Regions from separate parts of the Agarivorans sp. MS3-6 genome, predicted to be linked through region 2. Evidence: predicted binding sites of a transcription regulator. Region 2 holds the regulator's gene; each other region holds the start of a gene.
The links. Region 2 encodes sigma-54, which starts transcription at its own class of promoters, with help from an activator protein. Its sites were predicted from a motif close to GTTGGCACGNNNNTNGNNT; they were not measured.

Region 1 (4,815 bases), 2.1 Mb from region 2:
TCCTGATAAACTTGTTCGATTCTTACCATGCTGCCAGCGAGTTGCTGCTCTTGTCGAGGTACATCCCAACTCCCCCAGTGATAGTTTTGATGGATTAACTCTAGCAACATACCAGTATTTAATTGGTTGGCTTGGCCCAAGTTAATTTGCCAGCGATCGGGCCCGAGTACTTTCACCACGCTGCCTTGTAAAGGTTGGCATGCTAGCAAAGCATCTACTTCAGAAATCACCTGTTGCAAGGTGCTATTAACCGTTTGCCCATAAGACGATAACCAAAACTCGGCAGAGTGCGGTGAAATGATGGTTCGTGCATCAAACTCCCAAGGGGCATGAACTGAGAATCGCTTGTTATAAATCTCTTCCAAGTCAATCGCATTATATACACGTGCATTGACGACAAAATAGCGGTTGGGATAGCTGAAATTAAATAGCTTGGGTTTGTGCTCTTGGTCTAGCGAAATGTTTTCAAGTTCTAAACCCAGTAAATATTGCGCCCCGTAGCGGTCGGCAACATCTTTAATGCCTTTAAAGTTATGCTCGCCGGGTTTGTAGTAATTAAGTGGTAATTTAGGCGGGTGCTTCACATTGAATTGGCGACCGACTTCTCTGGCAATATCGTAAGCACGTTGCTCTACAGCCGGCGAAATTTCATGTAATTGGCCCACTCTTACTTGGTGTTGCTGCTTTAGAAATGGCGGCAATAGCAACATGTTTTTACTGTAGCCACTGGCTTTACATTGAGTAGCCGCGGGAAAGACATCTGCCTGTAAAACCACATAGTACTGCTGCCCAAGGTTTCCTTCATCTAGCACTTTGATGTTGTGTAAGGAGCCTTTAGATACCACCTCTATCTGATCTAGGGTGAGTTGACCGCCAGATACTTGGCTAATACTAGTCACCGATGCGCCAGCATAAAGTAATAGCTGCTTAACGGCTTCTTGGGTTGCGGTGCTGCGGGCTTGGTCAAGATCCTGGTTAACGATGGTCGCTTGACCTTTCGCTTCATACCAGACTGCTTGGGCTGACACGCTGAGCAACAAACCAATGAGTAAAATAAGTTGTTTCATAAGTCCCTCCTAGTCCTAACTAAGCAATAACTGTACCCAAGTCTAGGTGTTATTTTTTTGACTGGAATGCTTTTTGCTTCATGGAACACATATTGCTTGGCTATTACTGTGAAATAGCCATAGTGAACGAGTAGGAAGGGGAGTTATATGCGTTATTCGATATGGCTTGTAGTGCTAATGATACTACAAGGATGTAATACCAGTTTACATCACGTTTCAAATTATCCATATGTTGAGCCTAGAGAGCAGCAAGATCAAGCTCTGTACGCATACGTTGATAATCTGTCTAAACAACTGACGGATGATATTGAGCTGAGTGCCTCTGATTCTGTGGCCATAAGTACAGTGGTGGATTTAGATAACTTACAATCCAGCGATAGTTTTGGGCGGCAAGTGGCAGAGGCAATGTTTGCCGCTTTATCCAATGAAGGCATAAATACGATTGAACCTCGCTTAACTGGCCGTTTTCAGATGGACCCTGGATTTGGCGAATTTTCTTTATCTCGAGATGCAGAGTTATTGCGCGAACAAATGCAGATAACTTATGTGGTCGTGGGGAGTTTTCAGCGAACCGGTTCAGGCAGACATGTCAATTTGCGTTTAGTTGAGCTGGCTAATCAAGCGGTGGTATCTGCGGCCTATCAGTTTTTTCCAAATAGTGCCGGAGCCACCTCTCCTCGAGTCACTAGTGTTAATGGGAGCTTGCAGCGTCATGAACAAACTGTACTTTAGAACTTGGTTTTTAAGCCTTTCAGTATTGCTGCTGTTGGCATGTACGCCGACCACTCAAGTAAAGCAGGTTGAGTGGACTTACCAACCACCGGGTGATTTTACGGTGGTGAATGCGGTTGGTTACGCTCCAATTAGCCAGCAGCGCGGTGCTGATAATTCAGCCAAGCAACTTCGCGCCATGAAGGCGTCAAAGCTTGATGCTTACCGTGAGCTATCAGAACAAGTGTATGGCCAACATATCGACAGCACCGCCACCATTAGTGACATGGTATTGGGTAACGAGCGTTTAGCGGCTTCTGTAGCCGGGGTTATTCGTGGGGCTAAAGTGGTTAATGCTTATGCAGTTGACGATGTGTATGTCACTGAGTTGCAGTTGGATTTTAGAGAAGTGTATAGAGTGACGATGTCTATGGCGCCCACTCGCCATTTAGATAGTCAAAAAACCGTACAGTTTTAATAAAGCTTTCACCTTTCATGCCGATACCTTAAAGGTAATAGACGATTAAGGACGTAACATGAAAGGTATTTGTGTATTAGCCATAGCCACCTCGATGCTAGCTGGCTGCAGTAGCTCTCCTACGATGCAAAAAGTGCTGGTGTATGACTCATCAAGCCATCGCCCTGCTCATTCGCACGAAGCCCATTATGTTTCTGGTGTTGTGGATGAGAATGGTCACCTCTACTTAAGTGATGCGATGACCCGTTCTGCTCCGGTAAGTAGTGCTTCGCCTGCCAATGCCGACGGTAAAAGAACGCTAACAGAATATGTCAATCTTATGTCGCAGCGTTTGGTGTCAAGCTCGCATTTTGTTAATGCTGATACGCCGATTGGCGTAGCGTCTTTTGTGCCGCTGGATAATCTAAAAACAACCGACTTGTTTGGGATGCAAATTGCCGAAAGTTTTGTTTATGAAATGCAACAAAATGGTTTCTCTATCATCGATTATAAAGCCACCGGTTTTATTCGTATCACTGAAGGTGGTGATTTCGTTTATAGCCGTAATGTAAAAGAATTATCAAAACGTTTGCCGATAGAATATTTACTCGTGGGCACATTTAGTAAATCTAATGAAGGTATATTGGTGAACGCTCGAATCGTTGGGGCCCAATCAAAAGTGGTGGTGGCCTCTGCCCAAGAGTTAATCCCCAATGAAGTCTACCTAGACAAAGTACCGCCACCCACCAAGCGTGATGGCGTCATGATTATTGAAGCTCGTAATCAGGCTAAAACTTCACGCTCAATGTCGATGGGCGAAAAAGGCTAAAGCGCTTTAGCTCTATTACACAACAAAGCCGCCAACTGCGCGGCTTTGTTGTATCTGCATTTTGGTAAAAAGGGGGTGTAAATGCCTGCTCTTTTTACCGGAAATATTCTCTATTTATGGCACATAGAAAACCGCTGGCAACTAAGCATCAATTGCAGCAATCGGTGATGCCAATGACAAAAGCCATTAGTGTGTTGGCAGTTATGCTGAGCATTAAGGGAGGTAGCACCTGCTTTGAGTCATCAGTGGTGCTGCTAAAGACACTAGCAAGGCCGGTTTTTTTTGGGAGAGAATAGAGGGTGACTTAACGAGGGGCTTCGCGTTAACCATGTTTGCCAGCTAGGCTTTAAATCCTTTACCTACTCTATGAGCGCCATGCTTTTTACCTAGCTTGTCATAGGTTGCTGAATTTTGGTTTTTTAGCTGTTCAATAACTTGACTTAATTGGCGGATTTTTTCATTGCTTGCTTGAATGATTTCGCCATTTAGCGCGTTTAATTGTTGGCATTGCTCTAGTAACTGCTTAATTGCATCAACCTGTTGCTTGAGCGGTGCAGAGCCTAGCTGTTGTTTGTCTGCTGATGTTTCTAACTCTTGGTCTAGTTTTGCGATAGTTTCTAGTGTTTGTTCTTTATCTGAAGCAATAGCGTATAGCGAAATAGCATCATCGCTCTCTAGGGCTTTAGTTTCTTTTTGCAAAAGAGAAAGCAGCAATCTAAGTTGCTGCTCTTGAGTATTCAGTAGGTCTGCGATCATTGGTTAACTATCCAAGGGCTTTGTTAAACTCACTTTCAAAGTCACCCATTTTTTGGGCTACTCGGTTAGCGTCAACTTGGTAGCTGCCATCGGCCACAGCTTGTTTAATGGATTCTAACTTTGAGTTTCTGCTATCAGACTCATTAAGCAAATTCTGCTGAATACGATTGAGTTGTTGTGCTTCATTGGTAAGCATCACTGAATCCTGGGCTGCAGTAGAACCAGCAGTTGAACGTTGTTCAGTGCTTTCTTTAGTCGTCTTGTCGTTTACTCGATTAGTATCAAGTTGACTTGGACGGTTCCCACCTAAGTTGTTGATGTTTAAAGCCATAATGGCGCCCCACAGTTAATCAATTTTCGTATTCAATAATGCTATCGGCTTAACAAATTAAAACTTTAGAAAAAAATTAAAGTTTTACGTCTACCAGCCCTAATGCTTTTACTCGCCCTGTGACAAGACGCTGAGACTGATTATTTCTAACCTTGATGGTATCACCGATACTCCCGTTAGACAAAGCCGTTCCCTGCGTGGTCACCACTAATCCACCCATGTTGGCTGAAATTGTCACCGCGTCACCTTTACAGACTATGCAAATATCGCGCCCAGTTATGATTTGGTCTTTTCTTATTGAGCGCCTTAGTTTTGCCCCAATCAAAGGTTCTGCTTGAGTAAAGTAGCTGCCGCGCAGGCGATTCTCGGGCAAAAATTTTAAATATACTTGCGAAGCACTTAATGCGGCACCTTCTTGAATTGGCCCACTGGCTACTACCGCTGCCAGTAATACTTGCATACGGACAGGAATGTATAATCGCCAATTACTTTGATCGCTGCAGCTTACCAATACACTGGTATTACGCCTCACTTCTCCATTGGCTAAGCTATAGCTATAGCCACTCGGGCATTTGGCTAGGGTGACGCGTTCGTCAAGCTGGTTGGCGGTTAGTTCTATTTTCTGTGAATCATTATGGGCCATTTGCGAATAAACGAAATCAAC
Region 2 (4,815 bases):
TTTATGGCCCCTCATACGAATTGTATGGTGTTGGCATGGATGGTGATTTAGCCAACGAAATAGTGACTTTATTAGATGATATCGAAGCGGTTTACCATAACCCACAAGAGTAAATTAGGCCTATTGGCCAGTTTGTTATTTCTGTCTTGGGGAGTTCAAGCACTTGAAGACGACTTCAATAAGCAGATTATTGTTGATGCCGACCGCCAACAGGTCAATATTAAAGAAAACCGAGTCACGTTTTACAGCAATGTGATCGTCACTCAGGGCTCGATTAAAATGCATGCTGCAGAATTAAGCGTGATCGGCAGTGAAGACAAAGGCAGCGAAGTCATGATCGCCAAGGGCGAACCGGCTACTTTTTATCAACTGCTAGATAGCGGTAAACCTATCGAGGCGGAAGCGAACGAGGTTCGCTATGATCTTAAAACCCAAACACTGACCCTCACGCAAAATGCTCAGTTAAAACAAGAAGAGAGCTTAGTGAAAGGGCAAATGATCAAATACAGCATCGATAAGCAAGAAATGGTAGCCCAAGGCGATGAAAATAGTCGTGTCACTACCATATTTCTGCCGAAACAACTTGAAGAGATTTCACCGAAGAGTAAACCGCAAGAATGAGTACCCTAATTGCTGAAAACCTAGCGAAAAGCTATAAAGGTCGCAAGGTTGTCAAGAATGTAAGCTTACACGTTGAAACGGGTAAAATCGTCGGCTTACTCGGCCCAAATGGTGCGGGTAAAACCACTACTTTTTATATGGTTGTTGGCTTAGTACCTCGCGACCAAGGCCGCATACTAATTGATGACGATGACCTGTCTAGCACGGCGATGCATACTCGAGCCCGTAAAGGCATTGGTTACTTACCACAAGAAGCATCGATTTTTCGTCGTTTATCTGTAGAAAAGAATATTCTCGCGGTTCTCGAAACACGTAAAGACCTTGATAAAGAGCAACAAAATGGAGCGCTTGACGACTTATTAGAAGAGTTCCATATTGGCCATATTCGCAAAAATTTGGGTATGAGTTTGTCGGGTGGAGAACGTCGCCGAGTAGAAATAGCACGAGCCTTGGCAGCTGCACCAAAGTTTATTTTGCTTGACGAACCCTTCGCTGGAGTAGATCCTATTTCAGTGATTGATATAAAAAAAATTATCGAACACCTGCGCGATAGAGGCCTTGGAGTACTGATTACCGATCACAATGTGAGAGAAACCCTCGATGTTTGTGAACATGCCTATATCGTTAGCCAAGGCGAATTGATAGCCTCAGGGAAGCCCAAAGAGATACTTGAAAATGAACATGTGAAACGAGTTTATCTCGGCGAGCAATTCAAGCTATAGTTAAAGTGTATCTAGAAAAATATAATAAGAAGAAGGAACAGCGGTAATTAATGAAAGCATCTTTGCAGTTGCGTCTTGGTCAGCAATTAACCATGACACCTCAGTTACAACAGGCCATACGCTTACTTCAGCTATCAACGCTGGATTTACAGCAAGAGATTCAAGAGGCACTGGAAAGTAACCCACTTCTTGAGGCGGATGAGTCGCAGCCAAGCGACAGTGACTCAGTTGAAAAGTCGGCCAATGAAAGAAGTGATGAGGCGGAAAACAGCCAGCCTGAAGTTGACTCTAGCCAAATTGAAGCCGGTGATGCCATTTCCCAAGACACGGTTGCTGAAGACCTACCCGTTGATTCAACATGGGATGATATATATAGCGCCAGTTCAGGCCCTGCGAGTTCAGGCTCTGCTAGTGGCGGCGAAGACAACGACATGTTGTTTCAAGGCGAAACCGTCGACTCCTTACAAGACCATCTATTGTGGCAAATGCGTTTAACTCCCTTTAGTGAAGTAGATCAAGCCATCGCATTAGCGATTATTGATGCGGTTGATAACTCAGGTTACCTCACTCAAGACTGTGACCAACTACTTGAAGGCTTACGCTCCAGTGATAATAACGCACTAGATGTAGAATTAGACGAAGTAGAAGCGGTGCTAAAACGTATTCAACATTTTGACCCCGTCGGCATTGCTGCTCGCTCCTTACAAGAGTGTTTAATGATTCAATTAAGTCGTTTTGCTGAAGAAACACCTTGGTTGAAAGAAGCCAGAGAGGTCGTATCAAATCATATCGACGTATTGGCCAACCGCGATTTTCGTTTATTAGCTCGCAAAACCAAACTCAAAGAAGAACAGCTACGCGAAGTAATGCGCTTAATCCACACCCTTGAGCCACGCCCCGGCAATGCGGTAGAACCGAATCAAGCGCAGTATGTTATTCCCGACGTATCCGTTATAAAACGCCAGGGCCGCTGGGTAGTAGAATTAAACCCGGATGCCATGCCTAAACTACGTGTCAATTCTCACTATGCGTCTTTGAGCAAAACGTCAAATGCTACCGATACTCAATTCATTCGCAGCCACCTACAAGAGGCAAAATGGTTCATAAAAAGTATTGAGAGCCGTAACGAAACCTTATTAAAAGTATCCAACTGTATCGTTCACCACCAACAAGCATTTTTTGAATATGGTGCTGAAGCAATGAAACCAATGGTGTTGAACGATGTGGCTGAAGCAGTAGAAATGCATGAATCGACCATTTCTCGGGTGACAACCCAAAAATTTATGCATACTCCCCGCGGAATTTTCGAATTAAAGTATTTTTTCTCTAGCCACGTGGCTACAGACGGAGGTGGGGAATGCTCATCTACCGCGATTCGCGCACTCATTAAGAAACTGGTTGCTGCCGAAAATACCAACAAACCACTCAGTGATAGCAAGATAGCTGACATTTTGGCAGATCAGGGGATCAAGGTGGCGAGGCGCACGATAGCAAAATATCGTGAGTCTTTAGCGATTCCACCTTCTAACCAACGTAAAAGCCTTATATAACGGCCACAAAAGGGGACAAGATATATGCAAATTAATCTTACTGGACACCACGTAGAAATTACTGAATCACTAAAAGAATATGTCCACACTAAGTTTGCCAAACTGCAACGACGTTTTGAACAAATCAACAATGTTCACGTCATCCTCAACGTAGAAAAGCTCAATCAAATTGCCGAAGCTACCTTGCACCTTAATGGCGGAGAGCTGTTTGCCACTGCAGAGCACTCTGATATGTATGCCGCCATTGATAGCCTCATTGATAAACTTGACCGCCAAGTTATTAAACACAAAGAAAAATTAAACAGACATTAGCCAAAGTAATGCAAATAAATAAAGTACTAAATTTGGACTGTACGCTTAGTACAGTCCAATGTTCCTCTAAGAAGCGCGCATTGGAACTGATAAGTGAACTCGTCGCTAAACAACTTGATACCAGTGCTCAAACTATTTTTGAAAGCCTGTTAAACAGGGAAAAAATGGGCAGCACCGGAATTGGCCAAGGTATCGCTATTCCTCACGGCAGAATCGACAATCAGCACCAAGCTACAGCGGTTTTTTTACGCTGTGACCCTGCTATTTCCTTCGATGCTATTGATAATAAACCGGTTGATCTTGTGTTTGCGCTGTTGGTTCCAGAAGACCAATGTAAACAACACCTTAATACCCTTTCTCAAGTGGCTGAGAAACTCAACGATAAATTAGTATGTAAACAACTTCGTAACGCACAAAGTGATGACGAATTGTACGACATCATGGTAGCCTAATACTCTAATTGTAGTTAGAGGTTATCATGGAATTGATTATCGTTAGCGGACGTTCAGGCTCTGGCAAAACGGTCGCCTTAAGGGTATTAGAAGATTTAGGCTATTACTGTGTAGATAATCTACCCGTTTTACTCTGGCAACCCTTAATAGATAACTTAAGTAGTTATCCTAAAGTGGCGATTAGTATCGATATTCGTAACCTGCCCGATGAGCCCTCACCGATTGGGCAATTGATTCGTTCGATTGGCCCTGACGTAAAGCTCCTCAGCCTCTTTCTCGACGCTAAAGACGAAGCGCTAATTCGTCGTTACAGTGAAACCCGCAGAGTTCACCCGCTCAGCCAAAACAACTTGTCGTTAGCCGAAGCTATTGAGGCAGAAACAGAGCTATTAGCCCCTATTTCACGCAATGCTGACTTACGTATCGATACCTCTCGCTTGTCGGTGCATGAACTTAGCGGCCTGATCCGCTCGAGAGTGACGGGTGATCAACAACAACAACTAATTTTAGTGTTTGAGTCCTTTGGTTTTAAAAATGGCGTACCCAGTGATGCGGATTACATGTTTGACGCGCGTTTTTTGCCTAACCCGCACTGGCAAGAAGAGCTTCGCCCCCTAAATGGTTTAGATAAACCCGTTCAGGACTATCTGTCTAGCCAAGCCTTAGTCGGAGAATACATTCAGCAGATCACCGATCTGTTAAATTCTTGGTTGCCCCACTTAGAAGCTAATAATCGAGCATACCTAACCATCGCCATCGGCTGTACTGGTGGCCAACATCGTAGCGTTTACGTAGCAGAGCAGCTTGCCGCAAACTTTTGTAGTAAACGTAAAGTACAACGTCGTCATCGCACTTTGGAACATAAGCTTGAAGCTCACTAGACAAGTCATCGTAAAAAACAAACTCGGCTTACACGCTCGCCCTGCGACTAAGCTTGTAGAACTCGCTCAGCAGTTTGAGGCTGAGGTAAGTATTATAGACGGAGAGAAAACGGCGTCAGCTGCCAGCGTAATGGGCTTGCTCGTATTAGCCAGTGCGCAGGGTAATACTTTGACAATTATCTCGGAAGGAAAAGATGCCGCCGCCGCGATGAATGCTATTCAAGGTTTGATTGAAGCCAATTTCGACGAAGAATAAGTTAAGGCATAAATAGCCGCA
Region 3 (4,815 bases), 410 kb from region 2:
GCACTCACCGGTCTACCGACTCGCAAGCTGTCTATGGACCGTATGGAAAGCGCCTTAGCCCTCGCGCGCCGCAATAACACTATGGTGGCGGTGTTATTTGTTGACCTCGATGGGTTCAAAGCGGTTAACGATACGCTTGGCCATGATGCTGGGGATCAGGTTTTAAAGATGACTACCGAACGCTTGTGTGCCTGCGTTCGAGAGGTTGATACGGTTGCACGCATCGGCGGAGATGAATTTTTGGTGATACTGAGTAGCGTTATTGAGCGTGATGCTATTGCTATTGTTACCGAAAGAATGATTCACGCCGTCGCTACCCCATTTACTATCGACTCGGTGGACGTGTGTATTAGTGCCAGCATTGGTATAGCCTTATACCCAGAGCATAGTGATAACCCTCAACAACTGGTTAAATTGGCTGATCGCGCAATGTACGCCATAAAACATCGCGGCAAAAACAATTATGCCTTCCTCGAAAGCAGTGCGTAGTGAGTGTGACTGGGGTGATACCAAGTTGCTTTAGACTTCACCATCGATGATTGGCTGCTAGGTTAAAATAAGCAGGCTTAATTTGATTGAGCCTAGCGGCGCAACACCCAATAACTTGCCGCTTTAACTAACTTTCTCTTCATGATTAAGCGCCAGCTGGTTATATTAGCAAGCAAATATAAGAGAGAGTTCAGCATGGCTAAAAAGTACTACGTAGTTTGGCAAGGTCGTGAGACAGGCATTTTTACCGATTGGCCAACCTGTAAACGCCACATCGATAAGTTTGCGGGTGCACGTTATAAATCGTTTCCCACCTTAGCTGAGGCCGAAGCCGCTTTTGGTGGCAATGCGAGTAGCACGGTTAAAGCTGGAGCCACTGCCATTGCGCGTAAGCGCTCCTCTGGGCAAACCGTTAAGACCTATACGGCTGCAGAGGTAAATAAGTTAGCAGCGGAAGTGAAAATATTTACCGACGGTGGTTGTGAACCCAACCCTGGTAAAGCTGGGTCAGGCCTTGCGCTATATAGAGACAATCAAGTCGCTGAGTTATGGTATGGCTTGTATAACCCTAATGGCACCAATAATACCGCCGAGTTACATGCGCTAAATCAGGCGATGATTATGGCTGAAAAAGAGTTGGCTAAAGGCTTAAGAGTGGCTATTTTGTGTGACTCTAAATACTCGATTCAGTGTGTAACCCAGTGGGCTGCGGGTTGGAAGAAAAAGGGCTGGAAAAAGGCCAGTGGTGAGATTAAAAATCTTGAGTTGATTCAAGAAATGTTCGAGCGCTATGATGCACTCAAAGGCAAGCTGCAAGTATTGCATGTTAATGGCCATGTAGGGGTAGAGGGCAACGAACTTGCAGACCGAATGTCGATACATGCCATTGCAGAAAAGAACCCTGCATTTTGTGCTTATCCTCAACCTTTAGACCTTAAGGCTATCTTAGCTTTACGCGCGGGTTAGTGAATGAAAAATATCGATAAACAAGCCTCTGCTAGCGAGCAGCGATTAGTGAGCCTAACGGATATCGCCAACGTCGCGCATTTTCGAATTCAGCAAGATTTTGAAGATATAGACCCGGTCATTGGTATTAACCGTAGTATGCGTAAAAATGGTGTGCCAGCCGACTTAATGACGATAGATTGCCTAAAAACAGGCAAGCGCATTTTAGTGGTTTTACATGACCATAGCCCTGAGTTTATTTCTTACCAGTTTACCTTTAACCATCAAGATCCAGCCGGTGAGTTTAAAGAGATTTCTCAGGCTGCGGTTAATCAAGCAATACTTTACGACTGGATTAAGTGTTACTTCTCTGGGTCTTAAACTGAATGTGCGCCAAATAACTTACTCAGCCAGCGTGGTGAATAATCACGCTGGCTTTTTTCATTCTCTCTGTGGATAACAATCTTTTAGTCAATTCCTATAACACAAGGTTACAAGCTGGGGGGCTTTCGTTATCCCAGGTGTACGACCGACACGCTTATTTGCCGTAATAGCCCTGGTATTTGTTTTAATTACTGCGACTTTAGCCACACTCATATCGGGGCTTTAGGTTCAAATTCGGGATCTGTTGCACCAACAGAGGGCGGCGTTGGGCTTGATGCTATATTGTAGCCTAAATTATGGGCTAAATAGTGGCTTTTTCTACTCCTTAAGTAATAGGTTTTTGCCCTGTTTTTATTGGTTCGTCTCTTGCTATGTACTCACTATAAATGCGGGCGAAATAGATCGACTCGCCTAGAAATTCGGTGAGGAGTATATAGCGTGTCTCAACAACAATCTCAGCAATGGATCAAAACCACCTGCCCCTATTGTGGTACGGGCTGTGGCGTAGAAGCTAAAGTAGCCAGTGATGGAAAAGTGACCGTAAGAGGCGATGCAGCGCATCCTGCCAATAGCGGCTTGTTGTGCTCAAAAGGCTCCGCGTTAGGTGAAACAGTGATTAAAGAAGGGCGCCTCCAACACGCTTATATTAAGGGCCATAAAGAGCCTTTAAACAAAGCCTTGAGCTTTGTTGCTGCAAGATTAAGCCACATCATTGCCGAACACGGTCCTGAGTCGGTGGCTTTCTATGTGTCAGGCCAACTGTTAACCGAAGACTATTATGTCGCGAATAAGCTGATTAAAGGCTTTATCGGCAGCTCAAATATCGATTCTAATTCACGCTTATGTATGTCTTCAGCGGTGGCTGGGCATAAGCGCGCCTTTGGTGAAGATGTTGTTCCGGGGAGTTACGACGATCTAGAACATGCTGAGCTAGTCACCCTTGTAGGCTCCAATTTAGCTTGGTGTCACCCGATTGTTTACCAACGCTTAAAGCGCGCCAAGGTGGCAAACCCTCATTTAAAAGTCGTGGTGATTGACCCTCGCCGCACCGACAGTTGCGACATCGCCGATTTACATTTGCCTCTGAACGGTGGTACTGACGTAGCTTTGTTTAATGGTTTACTCGCCTACTTAAGTGAGCATGGCAAGTTAAACACTGACTACATCAAACACTCTACTGAAGGCCTTGAAGCGGCGCTGCAGAGCGCGGTTGAAGACGCGGGTGATTTGCCCGCGTTAGCCCAAACCTGTGGTTTAGAGCCAGAAGCCTTAATACGGTTCTTCCAATTATTTGCCGATAATCAGCGTTGTGTCACTGTATTTAGCCAAGGGGTAAACCAAAGTAGCCAAGGTGTAGACAAGGTAAATGCGATTATTAACAATCACTTAGCTACTGGAAAGATCGGCAAGTTAGGCGCTAGCGCATTTTCTATTACCGGTCAGCCTAACGCTATGGGAGGGCGTGAAGTGGGTGCCTTGTCTAATTTGTTGGCAGGGCATCTAGACTATGTTCCGGAGCATTTAGCGGCATTGTCACAGTTTTGGCAAACCGAGCAGCTAAGCCAAAAGCCAGGGTATAAGGCGGTGGAGCTATTTGAAAAAATTGGCAGTGGTGAGATAAAAGCGGTGTGGATCATGGGGACTAACCCTGCGGTAAGTTTGCCCGAATCTGCCAAAGTGAGAGAAGCATTATTGGCATGTCCCTTGGTGGTTGTGTCAGATTGTATTGCTGAAACCGATACAACGCGTTACGCCGACGTATTGTTACCCGCAGCAGCTTGGGGAGAGCGCGATGGTACGGTAACTAACTCTGAACGGATGATCTCGCGCCAGCGAGCGTTTGTAAGTGCCGAAGGTGATACCAAGCCTGATTGGTATCTGCTGAGCCAAGTGGCAAAAAACATGGGGTTTGCCAGCGCATTTGATTATCAAAGTTCTGCTGACATATTTAGTGAGCATGCTGCGTTATCGGGCTTACTCAGTGACACCGGGGAGCGCCTTTTTAACATTAGCGGTTTAAGTGGTAAAGACCAGCAAGGTTTTGATCAATTGAGCCCGCAGCGCTGGCCAATTGCTTTGGAGACGAACACTGATAACAAAAGCTTATTTAGTGAGGGGCGTTTTTCTACTGCTTCTGGTAAAGCCCAGCTGATTGCCGTTACAAATCAATCGTTACAGCCGCCTAGCCAAGCCTTTCCCTTAGTACTGAATACCGGCCGTGTGCGCGACCAATGGCATACAATGACTCGAACCGGCTTGGCGCCGCAGTTAAGTAGCCATACTTCAGAACCCTTATTAGAGATCCATCCACAAGACGCGGCCAATCAAGGGCTATGTGATGGTGAGGTGGTAACTGTAAATAGCCAAGTGGGCGAGCTAAAAGTTCGCTTAAGTATTAGTGAGGGGCAAAAAGTGGGTTACCTATTTATGCCTATTCACTGGAATACGCAGTACTCCAGTGATGGACTGGTAAGTAACCTTGTGGCTAGTTCAGTAGACCCTATCTCTGGGCAACCCGAGAGCAAATATACCCCGGTAAAAATCAGCGCCTGGGAATATGCCAGCGAAGCGGTATTGCTGACGGCTAACGCCTTATCCACTCAACAATGCCAAGCGTTACCGGTTGATTATTGGGTGAAACAAGGTTTGGGTGACGGCTATTTGTACCGCATTGCCGACACGTCTGAACCAGCAATGTTGGCCAGTAAATTAAAAGCACTCTTGTTATCGCAAGCCAAGTTACAAAGTTTGGATTTTGCCGATCAGGTTAAGCAGCATTATCGTTCTGCGCTAGTGGTGGAAGGGGAGTTGTTTTCTAGCTTTACGGCAGCAGCAAAAGGTCAGCTGGATTCTAGCTCTTGGTTAGAGTCTCTGTTACAGCAGCCTATGTCGGACAATATTCGTCGAGGTGTATTGGCGGGAACGAGCCCAGCTCCCGATTTGGGTAAGATCGTATGTTCTTGCCATCAGGTTCGTCAACAAACCATCAGCGAGGTG

Region 1: a site for sigma-54 is predicted at 1,147-1,165, ahead of ACVFI8_RS02340 (FlgO family outer membrane protein). Genes of this name have one in related genera too.
Region 3: a site for sigma-54 is predicted at 2,172-2,190, ahead of ACVFI8_RS16130 (nitrate reductase). Genes of this name have one in related genera too.

The regions. Positions count from the first base shown of each region.
Region 1 is NZ_CM134202.1:492,558-497,372, reverse strand. Features, by position in the region: gene ACVFI8_RS02345 (flagellar assembly protein T N-terminal domain-containing protein) at 1-1,067, opposite strand, end outside; gene ACVFI8_RS02340 (FlgO family outer membrane protein) at 1,215-1,799, shown strand; gene ACVFI8_RS02335 (LPP20 family lipoprotein) at 1,780-2,256, shown strand; gene ACVFI8_RS02330 (FlgO family outer membrane protein) at 2,315-3,064, shown strand; gene flgN (flagellar export chaperone FlgN) at 3,404-3,820, opposite strand; gene flgM (flagellar biosynthesis anti-sigma factor FlgM) at 3,828-4,151, opposite strand; gene flgA (flagellar basal body P-ring formation chaperone FlgA) at 4,228-4,815, opposite strand, start outside.
Region 2 is NZ_CM134202.1:3,085,428-3,090,242, reverse strand. Features, by position in the region: gene lptC (LPS export ABC transporter periplasmic protein LptC) at 1-113, shown strand, start outside; gene lptA (lipopolysaccharide transport periplasmic protein LptA) at 124-621, shown strand; gene lptB (LPS export ABC transporter ATP-binding protein) at 618-1,343, shown strand; gene ACVFI8_RS14135 (RNA polymerase factor sigma-54) at 1,394-2,893, shown strand; gene hpf (ribosome hibernation promoting factor) at 2,918-3,205, shown strand; gene ptsN (PTS IIA-like nitrogen regulatory protein PtsN) at 3,214-3,657, shown strand; gene rapZ (RNase adapter RapZ) at 3,684-4,538, shown strand; gene ACVFI8_RS14115 (HPr family phosphocarrier protein) at 4,525-4,794, shown strand.
Region 3 is NZ_CM134202.1:3,499,286-3,504,100, forward strand. Features, by position in the region: gene ACVFI8_RS16115 (sensor domain-containing diguanylate cyclase) at 1-489, shown strand, start outside; gene ACVFI8_RS16120 (ribonuclease H family protein) at 685-1,455, shown strand; gene ACVFI8_RS16125 (hypothetical protein) at 1,459-1,815, shown strand; gene ACVFI8_RS16130 (nitrate reductase) at 2,257-4,815, shown strand, end outside.